One region of the Microbacterium sp. LB12 genome, then DNA from elsewhere that is predicted to be linked to it. Evidence: predicted binding sites of a transcription regulator. Region 1 holds the regulator's gene; the other holds the start of a gene.
The links. Region 1 encodes LexA, which represses DNA repair genes until DNA is damaged. Its sites were predicted from a motif close to TCGAACANNTGTTCGA; they were not measured.
Positions count from the first base shown of each region.

Region 1 (9,822 bases):
CCGATCACGCTGCCGACCGTGGACGTCGCCGAGCTGGGCGTCGCGGATCGTCTCGGTCTGTCCGACGAGGACGACGAGGAAGTGGGCCCGACCTCATGAGAATCGGTCTGATCCTCACGGAGGCCCTGGGTGGGCTCCGACGCAACATCTCGATGGTGATCTCCGTCGTGCTCGTCACATTCGTCTCGCTGACCTTCGTGGGAGCGGCGATCCTGATGCAGGGCCAGATCGGAGTGATGCGCGGATACTGGGCCGAACGGGCGCAGGTCGCCGTGTACATGTGCTCCGCGGTGTCCGAGTCCGAGACCTGCATCGACGGCGCGGCGAGCGAAGAGCAGGTCGACGCCGTCCGCGCGCAGCTCGAAGGAGACGCGCTCAAGCCTCTCATCAGCTCGATGACGTTCGACACCAAGGAAGAGACCTACGCCAAGCTCGTCGATCAGCTCGGCGCCGAACAGGCGAGCGTGCTCACCCCGGACCAGGCTTTCGAGGTGTTCTTCGTCACGATGAAGGATCCCGGGCAGTCGCAGGTACTCGCCGAAGCATTCAGCGGTCAGGCGGGCGTGGAGCAGGTGAAGGACCAGCTCCAGTACCTCGAACCGCTGTTCTCGGCGCTCACGGTCGCCACGTACATCGCCGTCGGCATCGCCGTGCTCATGCTGATCGCCGCGACCCTGCTGATCGCCACGACGATCCGATTGTCGGCGTACGCACGACGCAAGGAGATCGGCATCATGCGGCTGGTCGGCGCCTCGAACCGCTTCATCCAGACTCCGTTCGTCCTGGAAGGCGTGTTCGCGGCCTTCCTCGGCTCGGCGCTGGCGAGCGCCGCAGTCGTCGCCGGCATGCACTTCGGCGTGAACGGCTACCTCCGCGGGCGCGTCCCTTTCATCACCACGTGGGTGACCATGCAGGATGCCGTGCTCGTTGTACCGGTTCTGATCGGGATCGGCGTCGTGCTCGCCGCGCTGTCGGCCGGATTCGCGATCCGGCGCTGGCTCCGTACCTGATAGCCTGAAAGGCTGCTCGGTCGGATCGATCGATCGGGCTCATCACGGCAACAGGAGAGCATCATGCCCAGGGAACGCGGAGAGAAGGTCGTCGCGACCAATCGTCGCGCACGTCACGACTACACGATCGAGAAGTCGTACGAGGCGGGGATGGTGCTCACCGGCACCGAGGTCAAGTCACTGCGCCAGGGGCGCGCCAACCTCAGCGACGGCTACGCGTTCGTCAAGGGCAACGAGGTCTTCCTCGACTCCGTGCACATCCCGGAGTACTCGCAGGGGCATTGGACGAATCACTCGGCGAAGCGCATCCGCAAGCTGCTGCTGCATCGCGAAGAGATCGCGAAGATCGCGCACGCCGTCTCGGCGGGGGGATACACCCTGATCCCGCTCAAGCTGTACTTCTCCGACGGGCGCGCGAAGGTCGAGATCGCCCTCGCGAAGGGCAAGCGCGAGTACGACAAGCGCCAGACCTTGCGTGAGCGTCAGGACACCCGCGAGGCGGACCGCGCCATGCGCCTGCGCAACCGCATGGGCGAGTAGCGCCGGACGGTCACAGCCGCGGTTCGAATCCGAACACCCGGCCGAGGAACCGCAGTTCGCGGTCCAGTGCGTCGACGATCGTCTCGGCGCTGCGGAAGCCGTGTCCTTCGGCGGGATACAGCACGTACTCGTGGTCGACTCCGCGAGCCGCGAGAGCGTCACGGATGGCCTCGGATTGGGACGGCGGCACCACGCGGTCCTCGCCACCCTGCTGCAGCAGTACGGGGACGTCGATGCGGTCGGTGTGGGTGAGCGGCGAGCGTTCGATGTACAGCTGCTCGTACTCCGGCAGCGGCCCGACCAGCCCGTCGATGTACGAGGCTTCGAAGTCGTGCGTCTCCGCGACGAGCATCCGCAGATCGGCGACGCCGTAGCGGCTGATGCCGACCGCGAACGCGCCGCCGCGCACGAGTGCCGAGAGCACGGTCCACCCGCCCGCCGAGCCGCCGCGGATCGCGATGCGGGCGGGGTCGGCGAGTCCGGCGTCCGCCAGCCCCGTCGCCGCAGCGATCACGTCGTCGACGTCCACGACGCCCCACTGCCCGTCGAGCCGCTCGCGATACGCGCGTCCGTAGCCGGTGGATCCGCCGTAGTTGACGTCGAGCACGCCGATGCCGCGGCTCGTGTAGAACGCGATCGACGCGGAGGAGGCCCCGGTGACATGCGCTGTGGGTCCGCCGTGCACGAGCACGACGTAGGGCGGGAGCTCGCCGTCGGGTGCGGTGGCCTCCGGATGTGCCGGGGGATAGGCGAAGGCGTGTACGGCGCCGTGCGGCCCCTCTACCTCGATCGAGACAGCGGGCGGCATCCAGTGCGGATCGACCTCCGCGCCGCCGCGCACCGCGACCACGTCTCCGGAGTCGACATCGACGCACCACAGCCCCGGATCCACGCGTGAGCCGTTGCCGGAGAGGAGCACGCGGCTCCCGTCCACGTCATCCACGCTCACGTGGCCGTCGGCGGGGACGTCGATCGGGCGCACGGTGCCGTCGGGGTCGATGATCACGACGGCGTCGCGGCCATTCGTGCGCACCGCGACGATCCGGCCGTCGTCGAGTGGACGGAACCAACGGTTGCCGAGCACCCAGAGCCCGTAGCCGGTGTCGGCGTCGGCGGGCGCGATCGGCCGCGGTGCGGCGACGGGTGCGACGCCGTCGAGCGTCACGCGGTACAGCCCCCAGCGGTCGTCCGGGTCGTCGGCGAAGACCAGGTCGGAATCGCTGATCCATTCCGGTTGCAGTGCCGCGCGGGAGCGGACCGTCTGCGGCTGCCCGCCGTCGAGTGCGCCCACCTGCAGGTGCGCCTCCTCCCAGGGCATCCGGCCGCGATTCCAGGCGACCCACGCCGCGCGGGTCCCGTCCGGAGACAGGGCCGGATGCGCGTAGAAGCCCTCGCCCCGCGCGATCACCCGGATCGCGGAGGGATCGTCCGCTGCGGACCCGTCGAGAGGGATCTCGATGATCGCGCGCGTGTGCGGCGTCGTGGCGAGATCCTCCCGCACGGCCAGCAGACGACCGCCCTGCACCCGCAGGCCCCCATGCGCAGGGCCGGATGCTGTGAGAGGCACGGGCTCCGCGCCCCGCACCATCCGGTGCACCCGCTGGTCGCCCGCGTCCACGAAGTACAGTGTGCCCGCGTGGTCCGCGGTCCAGGCGCCTCCGCCGTACTCGTGCACGCGCGAGCGGGCGCTCCACGGCGCGGGCAGGATCTCGGCCCCGGAAGAGCTCCGCACCGTCACCCGCCCCTTCTGGGAGGGCACCGACTCGCCCCACCAGATCTCCGTGCCGACGAACCGTGCGCCGTCGATGCGCGGTGAGGATGCCGCGACGGACGCGGGGGAGAAGGACGAGGACCAGGAACCGTACGGAGACGACGACATGCATCGAGCCTATGGGCGGATCACACGCGGCATCGCACGCGATGGAAGACTGGGGTCATGAGCCGCATGACAGGCCGCGCGATCGGCAGCTGGAGCCTCCGCCTCGACGCTGTCTACTGTCTGATCCTCGGCGCGTTCGTCGCGGTCGTCGCGCCTCAGCTCGCGACGGTGATCGCGCTCCCTGCACTACTGCTGACCGTGGTGGGGCTCGTCGTCGTCGGCTGGTCGGCGCTCGTGCTCTGGATGGTGGCCCGCACACGATTGCGGTCAGCGCTCCGGCTCGTGCTGTGCGTCAACATCCTCGCGAGCGTGCTCATCGCCGCGGCGTCGTTCACGGCATCGAGCGCACTCGTCGTGATCGCCGTGCTGGCCGTCGCGTGCGAGGTCGCGCTGTTCGCGGTGAGCCAGGTCGTCGCCATCCGTCGGCTGAACGCTCACCCGACAGACGGCGCGACGGCATAGCGTCGCCGCGGCGGCTCAGACCGCGCGCAGCACCGCGACGATCTTGCCGAGGATCACGGCCTCGTCGCCGAGGATGGGCTCGAACGCGGAGTTGCGGGGGAGCAGCCAGGTGTGGCCGTCGCGGCGACGCAGGACCTTGACCGTCGCCTCGCCATCGAGCATCGCGGCCACGATCTCGCCGTTCTCGGCACTGTTCTGCGATCGCACGACGACCCAGTCGCCGTCGCAGATCGCGGCGTCGATCATCGACTCACCGCTGACCTTGAGCATGAACAGATCGCCCTTGCCGACCAGTTGGCGGGGGAGCGGGAAGATCTCCTCGACCTGCTGATCAGCCGTGATCGGCACGCCGGCGGCGATGCGCCCGACCAGCGGAACGAGTGCGGCGTCGCCGACGGGGGTCGCGACGTCGGCGGGGTTCTCGGTGCTGCTGCCGGGCAGGTCGATGAGCACTTCCATCGCCCTGGTCTTGCCAGGGTCGCGCCGCAGGTACCCGCTGAGCTCGAGCTGGCCGAGCTGGTGGGTCACGCTGGAGAGCGACTTGAGGCCGACTGCATCGCCGATCTCGCGCATGCTCGGCGGGTAACCATGGTTCGCGATCGAGTTCTGGATGACCTCGAGGATCGCCATCTGCTTCGCACTCAGGCTCTTGCGACGGCGCGTCCGCGGAGCCTCCGACTCGGGGGCAGAGTTCTCGCTCATGGTGCTCCTTCAGTGCGTGATCCCGACGTCGCTCTTCGAATGTCGGTGGCCCGTGGTGGGGTGTCCTTATCGAAACCGTATCCGAGATTCGGGCCGATCTGGAAGATCTGTTCGAGCGTGTCGGGCTGATTTCCGGGTGTGGTTTCGAAGAATACTTGACAGATGTTCGAACTCGAAGATATCTTCGGTAAGTAGCTTCGCATCAACGGCTCCCGGCCGAGTCGCGGATGCGAACGCTACGCCAACTTCCCCGGTGGCTTCACGGCTCCGGGACAGGCTAAGGAGCACCACATGAGCAGCATCAGCTTCAGCACCGCGGCAGTCATCCCGGCACCGGCACGTCCGGCGACGCGACTGCGGTTGACGGCGCGCGGCCGTGCTGTGCTGCTCGCCCTCGCCTCCGTGCCGCTCGCCATCGGGATCGCCTTCGCCGCGATCAGCGGTGGCAGCGCAATCGCCTCCGGAGCAGACACCGCGGCCGTGAGTGTCGAGACCGTCACGGTCATGCCGGGTGACACGCTGTGGTCGATCGCGACCTCGGTGGCACCCGATGCGGACCCGCGCGACGTCATCGGCGAGATCAGCCGCATGAACCTGCTGCGCGGCGGCGAGCTCCAGATCGGGCAGCGGCTCGCGATTCCGGCTCAGTACACGAACTGATCATCGGCGTCGCGCGCCGCAACGTGTGCAGCGGTCAGGTGGTCGCGGCCTAGCATGGGAAGGGTGACCCTCTCCCTCAACGATCTTCCGCTACGTGACGATCTTCGCGGATTGACGCCCTATGGCGCTCCGCAGGCGCCGCTTCCGATCGCGCTCAACGTGAACGAGAACACGCATCCGGTCCCGGATGCCGTGGCGAGCGACATCCTCGACGACATCGCGGTGGCGATCCGAGATGTCAACCGCTACCCGGATCGTGAGTTCACCGCACTCCGGGAGGCGTTCGCCGGGTACCTCGGGCACGGCCTCTCCGCCGATCAGATCTGGGCGGGCAACGGTTCCAACGAGGTGCTGCAGCACATCCTCCAGGCATTCGGTGGTCCAGGGCGCACGGCGTTCGGGTTCGCGCCGACCTACTCGATGTATCCGCTGATCGCACAGGGGACCGGTGCGCGCTGGGTTGCTGGGACCCGACAGCCCGACTACACGATCACCGCCGACGAGGCAGCGGAGCAGGTGCGCGACGCCGACCCCGACGTGATCATCCTGTGCTCGCCGAACAACCCGACGGGAACACCGCTCGGGCTCGATGTCGTCGAAGCGGTCTATGAGGCGTCCCGGGGCGTCGTCATCGTCGATGAGGCCTATCAGGAGTTCGCGCCTCACGACGCGCCGTCCGCGCTGACGCTGCTCGAGGGGCGCCCGCGTCTCGCCGTCTCGCGCACCATGAGCAAGGCCTTCGCCTTCGCCGGGGCGCGCGTCGGCTATCTCGCCGCAGATCCTGCCTTCATCGATGCCCTGCGCCTCGTGCGCCTGCCCTATCACCTGAGTGCGCTCACCCAGGCGGCCGCCGTCGCGGCACTGCGCAACGCCGACGTGATGCTGGGCATGGTGGAGGAGATCGTCGAGCAGCGCGATCGCATCACCGCGACCCTTGAAGCGCTCGGCTACACGCCGCACGAGTCGTGGTCGAACTTCGTCCTGTTCGGCGGCGTCGCCGACCCCCGTGCGACCTGGCAGAAGCTCTACGACCGCGGGGTGCTCGTGCGCGATGTGGGCATCCCCGGGCACTTGCGCGTGAGCGCGGGTACCGAGGCCGAGACCACCGCATTCCTGGACGCCCTGGCCTCGATAGGATCGGCATCATGAGCACCCCCGTACCGACCCCGCGCACCGCGAGCCGCGTCCGCAGCACGTTGGAGTCCACCGTCGAACTCGAGCTCAACCTCGACGGCACCGGTGCGAGCCGCATCGACACCTCGGTGCCGTTCTTCGACCACATGCTCACTGCTTTCGCCAAGCACTCGCTGACCGATCTGACGGTCCGCGCCTCGGGTGACACGAACATCGATGCGCACCACACCGTCGAAGACGTCTCGATCGTGCTGGGGCAGGCGATCCTCGAGGCACTGGGCGACAAGTCGGGCATCTCGCGCTACGGCGACGCACTGGTACCGCTCGACGAGGCGCTCGCACAGGCCGTCGTCGACATCTCGGGGCGCCCGTACCTCGTGCACACCGGGGAGCCGGCGGGCTTCGAGCACCACCTCATCGGCGGGCACTTCACCGGTTCGCTGGTGCGTCACTCGTTCGAGGCCATCACGTTCAATGCGGCGCTGACCGTGCACGTGCGGGTCCTCGGCGGCCGTGATCCGCACCACATCGCCGAGGCCGAGTACAAGGCGTTCGCCCGCGCGTTCCGTCAGGCCAAGGCGCTCGACCCGCTGGTCGACGGCATCCCGTCCACCAAGGGCGCGCTGTGACCGGAACTCCTCGCGTCGCGGTCTTCGACTACGAGTCGGGCAACGTCCACTCGGCGGTCAAGGCGCTCGTGGCCGCCGGAGCCGATGCGATCCTGACCCGCGACCGGAGCGAAGCGCTGGAAGCCGATGGGCTCCTGGTGCCCGGGGTCGGCGCTTTCCAGTCCGTGCGCGATGCACTGCACGCGCACGGAGGCGACGAGATCATCGACCGGCGTCTGGCCGGCGGTCGGCCGGTGCTGGGGATCTGCGTGGGCATGCAGGTGCTTTTCGAGCACGGCGTCGAGCGTGGACACGACACCGAGGGGCTGGGCGAGTGGCCGGGCGCGGTCACGGAGCTGAACGCTCCGGTTCTCCCGCACATGGGGTGGAACACTGTGGAATCCGGTGCGAACAGCGTGCTGTTCCGCGGTATCGAGCAGGAGCGGTTCTATTTCGTCCACTCCTACGCCGCGCAGTCCTGGGAGCTCGACGTCATCCCGCCGTTCCCGGAGCCGGTACTGACGTGGGCCACCTATGGTGAGCCGTTCCTCGCCGCGGTCGAGAACGGACCGCTCTCGGCGACGCAGTTCCACCCGGAGAAGTCCGGGGAGGCCGGCATCCAGCTGCTGCGCAACTGGGTCGGGAGTCTGTGACCCGCGCCGAGAGGCGTCCTTCGTTTTGTCCCCCGCCGTCCGGCGGACTACCCTCGGTTCTCGTGCCCGCTCCGGGCCGAAGACTTCCCGATCCAAGGAACCCATGAACGACTTCGCGCAGTCCCCTTCGCTCACGCTCCTTCCCGCGGTCGATGTCGCCGGCGGCAAGGCGGTCCGTCTGACGCAGGGTGAGGCGGGCACCGAGACGAGCTACGGCGACCCGCTGGACGCCGCGGGCGAGTGGGTCGCGCAGGGCGCGAAGTGGATCCACCTCGTCGACCTGGACGCCGCATTCGGCCGCGGCAGCAACGCGCCGATCCTGCGCAAGGTCATCAAGCAGTTCAAGGGCGTCAACATCGAGCTCTCCGGCGGCATCCGCGATGACGCGACCCTGGAGGCGGCGCTCGAGAGCGGTGCGACCCGCATCAACCTCGGCACCGCGGCCCTGGAGAACCCCGAGTGGGCGGCGGATGTGATCGGCCGCTACGGCGAGGCGATCGCGGTGGGCCTGGACGTGCGGGGCACGACGCTCGCTGCGCGTGGCTGGACCAAGGAGGGTGGCGATCTTTGGGAGGTCCTCGACCGCCTGGAGGATGCCGGCTGCAGCCGCTACGTCGTCACCGATGTCACAAAGGACGGCACGCTGCGCGGCCCGAACATCGAATTGCTGCGGGAGGTCACGTCGCGTACGCCGAAGCCCGTCGTCGCATCGGGGGGAATCTCGAGCCTGGACGACATCGCCGCGCTTCGCGAACTGGTGCCGCTGGGCGTCGAGGGCGCGATCGTCGGCAAGGCGCTCTACGCGGGTGCATTCACGCTGGCTGAGGCGCTGGATGTCGCAGGAGACTGACCCCCACGCCTGTGGACCCGAGTCGCACAACCGCGGCGACTCCGCGGGTGTCCCCTGGGAGGGGCGCAGCTTCGAGTCGAATCCGCACGCCGCGGACGACGGCTCCGCCGATCCGGCCCTGCTCGCCGCGCTGCTGCGCTTCCGTGCGGGAGAGGGCAGCCAGGCCGAGGTCGTGGATGCTTTCCGCTCCGCACGGGTGCTGATCCCGCTCATCGCCGAGAAGGGCGAAGAGGGGATCGCGCCGAACGGCCTCGCCGTGGACAAGACGCAGGAGCTGTCGATCGTGACGGTCGCGGCCCCGGACGGTCGTCGGGTGCAGCCGGTGTTCTCGTCGGTCGGGGCGATGCAGGCGTGGGATCCGACCGCACGCCCCATCCCGGTCGAGGCGATCCGTGCGGCGCTGGCGGCGTCCGCAGAAGACACCGACCTGATCGTGCTCGATCCCACGTCGGAGACCGAGTTCGTCCTCCGTCGTCCGGCGGTGTGGGCCGTCGCACAGGAGCAGGCCTGGGAGCCGAGCTACCTGTCCGCCGAGGTCTTCACGGCACTGCAGGAGAGCGTGGCTCACGAGCTCGCCGTGATCGACGTGGCGGTGGCGCCGGGCGATCCGGATGCGCGCCTGCGCGGACCGGAACTGATCGTGATCCTGGAGCTCGTCGACGGGCTGGAGCGCGAGGTGCTCGACGCCGTGCTCGCGCGCCTCGCGCAGCGCTGGGCATCCGACGACCGCATCGCCGTGCTGGCCGACTCGCTCACGGTCAAGCTCCGCCGCAGCATCTAGCGCCGGGCCCCGCCCCACGAGTACTAGTTGACCGGACCGGTCCACTTCTCGCCGGGTCCCTTGCCGATCGGGTCGGGGATGGTCGATGCTTCGCGGAAAGCGAGCTGCAGGGAGCGCAGGCCGTCACGGAGCGAGCGGGCGTGCATGTCGCTGATCTCGGGGGCGCCCGCCGTGATGAGACCGGCGAGGGCGTTGATGAGCTTGCGGGCCTCGTCGAGGTCGAGCTGGGCGGCGGCGTCGGGGTCGTCGGCGAGTCCGAGCTTGACGGCCGCGGCGCTCATGAGGTGCACGGCTGCTGTCGTGATCACCTCGACCGCGGGAACATCGGCGATGTCACGGGTGGCCGACGATGCGGCTTCCTCCTGACGTGCCCAGCGCTCTTCGCGCTCGCGTGCAGCCTCGTCCGATGCCTGGTTCGTCACTTCGCCTTGCCTTCTGTTAGACTTTGCCGGGCTCCAGAGCGTCATGCTCTGGATCGAAAGAGGATTCACTTCCCACCCGCGCTTGCCGTTCAAGGCTACCGGGTCTTGCACTCCACCGGCT
Region 1 is NZ_JBBCPF010000004.1:264,590-274,411, forward strand. It holds gene ftsE (cell division ATP-binding protein FtsE) at 1-99, shown strand, start outside; gene ftsX (permease-like cell division protein FtsX) at 96-1,010, shown strand; gene smpB (SsrA-binding protein SmpB) at 1,074-1,550, shown strand; gene WFM69_RS09960 (S9 family peptidase) at 1,561-3,429, opposite strand; gene WFM69_RS09965 (hypothetical protein) at 3,487-3,891, shown strand; gene lexA (transcriptional repressor LexA) at 3,907-4,593, opposite strand; gene WFM69_RS09975 (LysM peptidoglycan-binding domain-containing protein) at 4,885-5,253, shown strand; gene WFM69_RS09980 (histidinol-phosphate transaminase) at 5,317-6,402, shown strand; gene hisB (imidazoleglycerol-phosphate dehydratase HisB) at 6,399-7,016, shown strand; gene hisH (imidazole glycerol phosphate synthase subunit HisH) at 7,013-7,648, shown strand; gene priA (bifunctional 1-(5-phosphoribosyl)-5-((5-phosphoribosylamino)methylideneamino)imidazole-4-carboxamide isomerase/phosphoribosylanthranilate isomerase PriA) at 7,752-8,498, shown strand; gene WFM69_RS10000 (SseB family protein) at 8,482-9,279, shown strand; gene WFM69_RS10005 (DUF1844 domain-containing protein) at 9,303-9,701, opposite strand.

Region 2 (9,822 bases), on a different contig from region 1:
GGCCCGCCGAGGCCGGAGCAGAGCATGAAGCCGATGAGCGCCGCGATCACGCCGTATGCCCCGGTGCCGGTCGTCGCCAGCACCAGCAGCACGAGCGTGGCGAGCAGCGTCGCCGTGATGCCGCCCAGGTACACGCGCAGCGGTCCCCATCGGCGTACGACGAGCCGGCTGGTCTGGCTGCCGGCGATGCTCGCCAGCGCGCCGGCCGCGAACGCGAGACCGAAGGTCTGCGGGCTCAGGCCGAACTGATCCTGCAGCACGAACGACGACATCGACAGGTAGGTGAAGAACGCGACGCCGCCTCCCGCCGCGGCGCACAGCACCGCCACGAACAGCCGATCGCGGACCACGGCGCCGGCATGCGTGCCCAGTGCCATGAGACCGCCGCCGTGCCGCTCGGAGGGTCGCAGCGTCTCAGGCAGGGCGAACACCACGATCAGGAGCAGCACGACTCCGACGGCGCTGAGCACGCCGAAGATTCCGCGCCAGTCCATGATCCGGGCGAGCTGCCCGCCGACGACCGGCGCGATGATCGGCGCGGTGCCCGACACGAGGAACAGCAGCGACAGCATCCGCGACAGCTCGACGCCCTCGAACTGGTCGCGGGCGATGGCCAGGCAGATCACGATGCCCGCCGAGCCGGCGAGCCCCTGCAGGAAACGGGCGACCAGCAGCAGCTCGATGTTCGGCGCGACCGCGCACACGAGGGAGAGCACGGCGAAAGCGGCGACCCCGATCATCAGCGGCAGGCGCCGACCGAGGCGATCGCTCAGCGGTCCCGCGACGAGCTGCCCGAGACCGAGACCGATCATGCACGCCGACATCGTCACCTGCGCCAGGGCCTCCGTCGTGCCCAGCGACGCGGCCAGCTGCGGCAGCTGCGGCAGATACAGGTCCATCGACAGCGGGCCGAACGCCTCCAGCATCCCGAGCACCAGCATCGCCCGCAGCGTGCTCATGCGCGGGCGCGCGGGCCCCTCGGCGAGGGGCAGGCTCATCCTTCCCGGCGCAGGATGCGGCGCAACCAGCTCTCGCGGGCGGCGACGGCGGCCTGGGAGACCTCAGCATCGGGAGAGAACCCGGCGAACCCGTGATAGCCGCCCGCCCAGACGTGCAGCTCGGCCTGTCCTCCGGTCGCCCAGATGCGCAGCGCATAGTCGACGGCCTCATCGCGGAACGTCTCCGCGGCGCCCACCTCGATGAACGCGGGAGCGAGGCCTGCGAGGTCGGTGGCACGGGCGGGGGCCGTGTACGGAGAGACCCGATCGGTGAACCGGTCGTCCGCGGCGATGGCATCCCACGCGGTGTCGTTGTTGTTCCGATCCCACGCGCCGAAGCCGTCGTACTGTCGGCTGGAAGAGGTCTCGTTGCGGTCGTCGAGCATCGGACACCCGAGCAGCTGACCGGCCAGGCGCGGTCCGCCGCGGTCGCGGGCGATCAGGGCGACGGCGGCGGAGAGGCCCCCACCGGCACTCATCCCCGAGGCGATGATGCAGTCGGGATCGATGCCGAGTTCCTCGGCATGCGCGGCCATCCATTCCAACGCGGCGTAGCAGTCCTCGGCCTGCGCCGGTCCCGGGTGCTCGGGTGCCAGGCGGTACTCGACCGCGACGCCCACGACGCCGTGCCTTTCAGCGAGGTCGATGAGTTCCGCGGTGCCGAAGAACCGGGTGCCCAGCACCATGCCGCCGCCGTGGATCGACAGCACCGCGGGGGCGGGCGCGGCTGCCGATCGGGTGGGACGCACGATCGTGATCTCGATGTCGGGCGCGCCGACAGGGCCGGGAATCACGCGGTCCTCCCAGGTGACGTCGCGCCCCTCGGCCTGCACGGCCATCGACGGGATGATGGTCGCGAAGTGGTCCCGGTTCGCGTGGATCGTCTCCGCACGCAGCGGGATGATCTCGACCATCCCGACGAAGGCGTCGAGCCCGGCGACGAGCTCCGGGTCGTAGGGGACCGGCCGCGGCGCGGTCATAGTGCGGCCCGCCAGATCCGGCGCAACCACGACGCGCGGGCGGCGAGGGCGGCGCGCGAGATCTCGGCCTCCGGCATGTACATGTCGAATCCGTGCGCCCCGCCTCCCCAGACGTGCAGCTCGGCCTGTCCGCCGGTCGCCCAGATGCGCAGTGCGTACTCGGTGTCCTCATCGCGGAACGCCTCGGCCTCTCCCACCTCGATGAACGCGGGCGGGAGTCCGGCGAGGTCGGCCGCGCGACTCGGGGCCGCATAGGCGGGAGCATCCGCACGGAAGGCCAGGTCGTCGCCCAGCACGCACGACCACGCCAGCAGATTCAGCTCGCGCTGCCAGGTGCCGATGCCGTCGTACTGACGGCTCGCGACGGAGGTGTTCGTGTTGTCGATCATCGGGCACAGCAGCAGTTGTCCCGCCATCTCCGGGCCCTGCCGGTCGCGGGCCAGGAGGGCGACCGCGGCCGTGAGGCCTCCACCCGCGCTCCCGCCGCCGACCACGATGCGCTGCGGATCGATGCCGAGCTCGGCGGCGTGCGCGTGCACCCACACGAAGGCGGCGTAGCAGTCCTCCACCCCGGCCGGGTAGGGGTCCTCGGGTGCGAGTCGGTACTCGACGTTGACCGCGACCACTCGGTGCTCGGCGACGATGTCGACCACGCGGCCGGTCTCCCAGGAGCGGTGGCCGACGATCATGCCGCCGCCGTGGATGTTCACGAACCCGGGGAGCACATCGCCGCGCGTGCCGGTCGGGCGGAACACCGTGATCTCGATGTCGGGCGCGCCGTCAGGACCGGGGATGACGCGGTCCGCCCACTCGATGTCGCGGCCGGCGATGACCGTGTCGTTGTCGGGGAACATCCGGTCGACGCCCTCGCGTGGAAGGGTGTCACGGGTGAGGGCGGGCTGCGGGTTCTTCGCGAGCTCGTCGAGCACGGCCTGCACCTCGGGATCGAAGGGCACGGGCGTGACGGTCGGGTGTCCGACGGCGGTGGTGGTCATGGTTCTCCTTGCAGCGGTGTGGGGGAGCGGGGGTCAGGGGCCTTCGGGATCGACGACCCCTTCGTCGGCCCAGAACGGTTCGACGAGGCGGCGCAGCTCCTCGGCGCCGACGCGGTCGACCAGGGCTGCGGCGTCGAGATTCGCGCGCAGCTGTTCGATGCTCGATGCGCCGAACAGCGTGGTCGTGAGAGCCGGATGCGTGAGCGTGAACGCGATCCCGAGCTGCGCGGGTGAGACGGCGAGCGAGGAGGCGAGGTCGGCGAAGGCCGGCACGTCCGCGATGATCCGCTCCCGGATGTCACCCGGGTCGCGTCCGATCTGCCGGTCGCCTCTGATCTTCCCGGCCAGCACACCGCCCTCCAGGCAGTCGGAGGCCTGCAGGGCCAGCCCCTGCTCCCAGAGGCGCGCGAACGGTTCGCCGTCGGGGATCGAACGTCGGGAGACGCTGTACTTGAGCTGGGCGATCTGCGGGCCGGCGACACCCTCTGCGGACGCGATGTCCATCAGCGCCTGGATGCTCGACGCCGACCAGTTGTTCACTCCCCACGCGCGGATCAGACCGGCCTCCGCGAGCCGGGCGAGGTCGAGCACGAGGTCGCGCAGGTCGAGGTCGTCACGGCGCAGGTCGCCGAGGATCACGAGGTCGGCGTGCTCCACCCCGACGCGTGTCAGGGCGTTCTCCAGCTGCGGGCGGAAACCGTCGTCGCCGAACGCCTCGAGCCACAGCTTCGACGACAGCAGCCACTCGTCGCGGCGAAGTCCTGCGGCGCGCACCATCGCGGAGAAGATGACATCCGTGAAGACGGGCGGTGCGCCCGGGGCGGAGTACACGCCGACGTCGAACAGGTTCACGCCGCGGTCGACTGCTTCGCGGAGCATGGAGACCGCGTCGGCGAAGTCCATCCGGTCGTAGGTGTGCCAGGAGCCGAGCGAGAACAGCGAGGCGTCGATGCCACTGCGGCCGATCTCGCGGAGGGGCAGGAGGGGAGTGGTCATGGGAGTCCTCACCGTCTCGGGTCGATGACGGCCTTGACCTCATCGAGGTGGTGCATGTGGGCGATCTTCGACGACGCCTCGGCGAGACCGACCGGCTCGCTGAAGAGGTCGTCCCAGGGGAATCGGTCGGCGAACGCGGTGAAGAAGTCGATCGCGCGCGCGTAGTCGGAGATGTCGCCGTTGAGCGAGCCGACGACGGTGAGCTCCTTGCCCATGATGCTGCTGATCGGGAAGCCGTCGCCCGCGGGTCCGGTCGACCCGACGATCGTGACGGTGCCGCGCTGGGCGGCAATCGCGATCGCGTCGGGCCCGACGCTCGGAGCGCCGGCGAAGTCGAAGACGTGGTCGGCACCGCGGCTTCCCGTCAGCGCCAGGACCTGGTCGACGACCGGACCATCGCGGAAGTCGACGACCGCGTCGGCGCCGAAGCGGCCGGCGAGTTCCAGGCGCGACGCGGGGGCGCCGACCGTCACGACCTGGCCCGCGCCGGAGATCTTCGCGACGGCCGTGGCGAAGATGCCCAGCGCACCCGCGCCCTGCACGACCACGCTCGAGCCCGGACGGATGCGTCCTGCCCGCTCGAACGCCCGCAGGACGGTCTTGGCCGCGCATCCGGCCATCGAGGCCCAGGTGTCCTTGACGGATGACGGGAGCAGCAGCTTCGCCGCACCGGGGGTCACGTAGGCGTACTCCGCGAGGCCCGCGGTGGCGAAGGGGTGCACGTCGGCGCGCTGCAGGAAGCCGTACCCGCGATGCGAACAGGCGACGGGCTCGCGCAGCACCACGCAGCCGTAGCACTCGCCGCAGGTCGACTCGGACCAGCCGATGCGGTCGCCGGGGGAGAGCGGACGTCCGAGGGCGTCCTTCGTGTCCGGTCCGGTGGCGACGATCTCACCGACCATCTCGTGGCCGAGCACCATCGGGAGCATGCCGGGGAAGGTCATCCGCCCCTCCCAGATCTCGATGTCGGTGCCGCACAGCGTGGTGCAGGCGATGCGCACGAGGGCGGCGCCGGGTTCGATCTCGGCGGGGAGCGGGAGGTCCTGCAGGGCGAGCGGTTCGCCGTGCGCGGTGAGCACGGCGGCGCGGGTGGTGGTGGGGAGTGGCATGCGGATTCTCCAGTCGCGGGCGGATGGCGGATCGGAAAAGGGGCCTGGGAAGGGGCGGGAAGGGGTGGAATCGATCCCGCGTCAGACCAGGAGCTGGCCGCCGTCGACGGCGACGGACACTCCGGTGATGTGGCTGGCGGCATCGCTCGCGAGGAACAGCACGAGCGGGGTGATCTGGTCGACCTCGGCGATCGAGCCGAGGGGGATGCGCGACTCCCATGCCGCGCGCGCCTCCGGGTTCGAGGCGAAGTCGGCGGTCAGCGGTGTGAGCACGGGACCGGGAGCGACGGCGTTGACGCGCACGCCGGAAGCGGCGAGTTCGATAGCGGCGGTGCGGGTGAGGGCGTCCACCGCGGCCTTGGTCGCCTCGTAGTGACCGAGACCGGGGGTGGGCTGGCGTGCGCCGATGGAGGAGATGTTGACGATCGAGCCGTGACCGGCCTCGGCGAGCAGGGCGCCGAACACCCGCAGCATGAGGAACGTGCCGCGCACGTTGACCCGAAGAGCCGCATCCACGACGTCGACCGGGACCTCCTGGAGCGTGCCGCCGCCCGCGACGATGCCCGCGTTGTTGACGAGCACGTCGATACCGCCGTCGGCGGCGAGGCGATCGGCGGCGGCTCGGACGGAGGCCTCGTCGCCGATGTCGAGCGTGAGGGCGGTGGCTCCGATCTCGGCCGCCACGGCGGCAGCGGCATCCGCGTTCACGTCGCCGATGAACACCTCGTCTCCCGCGTCGCGGAAGGCGGCGGCGATGCCGCGACCGAGGCCGGATGCGCCTCCGGTGACCAGGATGCGGCGGGGGGATGCGGTCATGTTCGTCCTCACTGACGGCTGTTCTGAAGGGGTGTCTCCGTTATATTCTACAAACATAGAAAAACACAACCCCGTGTCTCGAGACGGCGAAGGAGCCTTCATGCCCGAAACGACATATCCCCGGAAGTCCCTGAATCCTGCGGGACTCCCCGTGCCTCCGCTGGCCCTCGGCTCGTGGAACACGTGGGACCGGATGGATGCCGACGAGGCGGTCGCGCTGATCCGCCGGGCCGTCGAGGGGGACGCCGGCTTCTTCGACGTCGCGTACTACAACATGGGTCCGCATGCCGAGAACTCGAAGACCGACATCCTCTTCGGGCAGGCGCTCCGGGCGAGTGGCGTCGCGCGCGGGGACGTCGTGCTGTGCGGCAAGCTCTGGCTGTGGGACTGGCCGAACCAGGGGTTCCGTGCACAGCTCGTGGAGTCGCTGCAACGCGCAGGACTCGACCGGTTCGACACTCTCGTGGTGGGGGACTATCTCGACGCCCCCGACCTGCCGCGACTCGTCGCCGACGTGAACGAGCTGATCGCGGAAGGGCTCGTCGACTCCTGGGGCATCAACAACTGGCGCGTCGAGCACACGCGCGAGGCGCTCGCGCAGGCCGAGGAACAGGGCGCGGCGGGTCCGGTGTTCGCCCAGCTGAAGTACGGCATCGCCCGGAGGTCGATGGCTGAGGGCGACGCCTACGGTCCGCTGTTCGCGGACGGCACGCTGACACTCCAGGCGTCGGACGTGTTCGAGGGTGGCATCCTCGCCACCGGGCGCATGCCCGAGCGCAAGATCGGCGCCGATGTGGGCGGCATCCGCGAGCAGATCGCCGCGGTCTACCCCGAGGTCGCGCGGGTGGCGGGGGAGTTCGGTGTGACGCCCGCCGCGCTCGGCATCGCCTTCTGCCTGTCGAACCCCGCCACCGCGAACGTGCTGTTCGGCGCCTCACGCCTCTCCCAGTTGGAGGAGAACCACGCGGCGCTCGCACTCGCGCGCGACCACGGCACAGAGGTGCGGGCGGCGCTCGCCGGATGCTGGGTCGACCGGGATGTGCGGGCCGACGGGGTGTGGTGAGGGCTCAGTGCGCGCCGCCGAACTCGATCATCGCGACGCCGGCCGCGATGAGGGCGACGCCGAGCGCCATCAAGAGGGAGAAGTGGTCTTTGAAGATCACGCGCCCGAGCACCGCGGTCACGGCTACACCGGCAGCCGCCCAGATGCCGTAGGCGACCCCCACCGGCATCCCCAGGGCGAGGATCGTTCCGAGCAGCGTGAAGGCCGCGAGGTAGCCGACGACGATCACCGGGATCCAGCGCCGGCGCCGAAGCCCTTCGGAGGCACGCAGGCTCAGGGTGGCGGTCACCTCGCTGGCGATCGCGAGGGCGAGCAGCAGCCAGGTCATGACGCGACCTCGGTCGACGCGCGCTCATGCGAGCCGAGCTCGACCAGCAGCACGCCGACCACGATCACGCCGACGCCGACGATCTGCATCGGCCCCAGCTCCTCGCCGAACAGCACGGTGCCGAGCACGGCGGTGAGCACGACCCCGATCGCGGACCAGATGCCGTACGCGACGCCCACCGCCATCCCGCGATCCAGCACGACCGACAGCAGCCACAGCGAGCCCGTGTAGCCGATCACGACGACGATCAGCCAGAGCGGATGCGTGAACCCCTCGGCCGCGCGCAGTGAGAGTGTCGCGGTGACCTCCAGGCCGATCGCGAGGAGCAGTGGCGGCCATGCCGACGGGCGCGTGCGGTCTGTCATCGCGTGCCTTTCGTGGCGGTTCGAGGAGGGAAACGTGCCGAGGGGGCGCCAGATTCCCTCGTCGGGGGGCGATCGAGAGAAGCGGTGCATCCGTGGGGCAGGTCTTCGATTCTCTCTGCTGCCGGTGAACGCCGTGTGTCGTCGAGGCTCCGGGTATGGTGGCATGTCGGAATCTCTCGAACAAATCTTCTAAAGTCGGGTGTGATTCTCGGTAGAATCGAGTCATGTCGAAGTTGGCCGTGTTGCACGAGGCGATGTCCCGCCTCGATGCGGCGTGGGCTGATGCTGAAGACTCCGGCGAGCTGTCGCGCGCGCAACTGATCGCGGTGAGTTCCTCTCTCGGCGTGCTGCAGCGGAGGCTGGATGCGGTGCACGTCGAGGTGGCCGCGTGCATCTCTCGCGAGTCCCGCCCCGAGCTGGGGCCCGATGGGCTCGCGAAGCAGCAGGGCTTCCGCAGTCCGGCGACGTTGATCGCGGCCACCGTGGGTGTCTCGCGGGGTGATGCGACCCGGCTCGTGAAGGTGGGAGAAGCGGTCGCGCCGCGTGCGGATCTTCTGGGGGCGCCGTTGCCGGCGAGGTATCCGGTGGTGCGGGAGGCGCTCGGCGCGGGAACGCTGAGCGCCCAGGCGGCGGCCGTGGTCATCGCCCTGTTGGACCGGTGTCGCGTCGCGGTGGGGCTGGTGCGTATCGCTGAGGCCGAGCGCCTGCTGGTCGAGAAGGCGGCCGGGCTCGCGCTCGACGACGTGCGGAAGCTGGTCGTGCGGGCGGAGGCGTGGCTGGATCCCGATGGGGTGGAGCCGCGACTGGACGAGCAGCGTTCTCGGCGGTCGCTCGCCGTGTATGAGCGTGACGGGATGGTGCATCTGAATGCGGTCCTCGATGCCGAGACCGCCGCTCCCGTGGTGACGGCGATTCGCGGATATGTGACGGCGGCGTTCGCCGCGCGGAAAGGCTCGACCGTGCCGGAGGCGCCGGATGCGGATCGCCGCACAGTGCCGATGATTCAGGCCGATGCGCTCGCCGTGTTCGCCGCGCACGTGCTCGGGTGCGATGCCAAGGTGCCGCTGGCGGGGGCGACGATCGTGGTGCGGATGAGCCTCGACGACCTGGAGTCGGGCGCGGGCTCGGCCGAGATCGACGGGATGGAGCAGTCGATCAGCATCGGAGCCGCGCGGCGCATGGCCGCCGGCGGTGGAGTGATCCCGTGCGTGCTCGGCGCCGCGAGCGAAGTGCTCGACTCGGGGCGGGAGAAGCGCCTGTTCACGCGAGCGCAACGGTTGGCGCTGGTGGAGAGGGATGGCGGTTGTGCCATGTGTGGCCTGCCACCCGAGATGACGAAGGCGCACCACATCCGATGGTGGCAGCGAGATCACGGGCCGACGGACCTCTCGAACGGCGTGCTGCTGTGCGAGACCTGCCATCACCGCATCCACGACAACGGGTGGGATGTGCGCATCGATGGTGGTGGGGATGGGCGTGGGAGGGTGTGGTTCGTGCCCCCTGCGTCGGTCGACCCGGCGCGCGTCCCGCGTCTGGGCGGCAGGGCGCGGTTCGACATCGCCGCCTGAGGGTGCCGCCTGAGGGTGCCCGCCTGAGGGTGCCGCGTGATCGCGTCGGGTGCCTGTGTCGCTGGATTGCGATGCCTGCGCGCTCGGACAAGCCTGGTGCGCCCCGGAGCATGACCCCACGCCTCGGGAGCGAGAAACGCTCTTGCGCTCTTTTTCCACATCTGTAGACTAAACAGCACGACACATCGAAGTGACGTCGGATCCGGCCTCCGGTCAGCGGCACCTCGAACCTTCTTCACCACCCCTGCACCCGAGAGAAGGAACCATGAAACGAATGCCCCTCGCCCTCGCCGCGGCCCTTGCCGCGACACTGGCGCTCACCAGCTGCAGCGGCAGCGCAACGCCCTCGCCGTCCGACGGCGGCGGCGAAGGCCCCGATGCTCTCAACATCGGGAACTTCCTCGACATCACGTCGTGGGACCCCTCGCTCGCCGACATCGGGTTCGACGGCCCGTACCTCTCCGCCGTCTACGACGCCCTGATCGCCCTCGACGCCGACGGCGACCCGATCCCGTCGCTCGCCACCGCGTGGACCGTCGCCGACGACGACCTCAGCATCGACCTCGACATCCGCACCGACGCCGTGTTCAGCGACGGCACCCCG
Region 2 is NZ_JBBCPF010000005.1:274,987-284,808, forward strand. It holds gene WFM69_RS11500 (multidrug effflux MFS transporter) at 1-998, opposite strand, end outside; gene WFM69_RS11505 (alpha/beta hydrolase) at 995-1,978, opposite strand; gene WFM69_RS11510 (alpha/beta hydrolase) at 1,975-2,973, opposite strand; gene WFM69_RS11515 (aldo/keto reductase) at 3,007-3,969, opposite strand; gene WFM69_RS11520 (zinc-binding dehydrogenase) at 3,978-5,078, opposite strand; gene WFM69_RS11525 (SDR family NAD(P)-dependent oxidoreductase) at 5,160-5,894, opposite strand; gene WFM69_RS11530 (aldo/keto reductase) at 5,995-6,957, shown strand; gene WFM69_RS11535 (DMT family transporter) at 6,962-7,285, opposite strand; gene WFM69_RS11540 (DMT family transporter) at 7,282-7,650, opposite strand; gene WFM69_RS11545 (DUF222 domain-containing protein) at 7,875-9,218, shown strand; gene WFM69_RS11550 (ABC transporter substrate-binding protein) at 9,484-9,822, shown strand, end outside.
Region 2: a site for LexA is predicted at 7,827-7,842, ahead of WFM69_RS11545 (DUF222 domain-containing protein). Genes of this name have one in related genera too.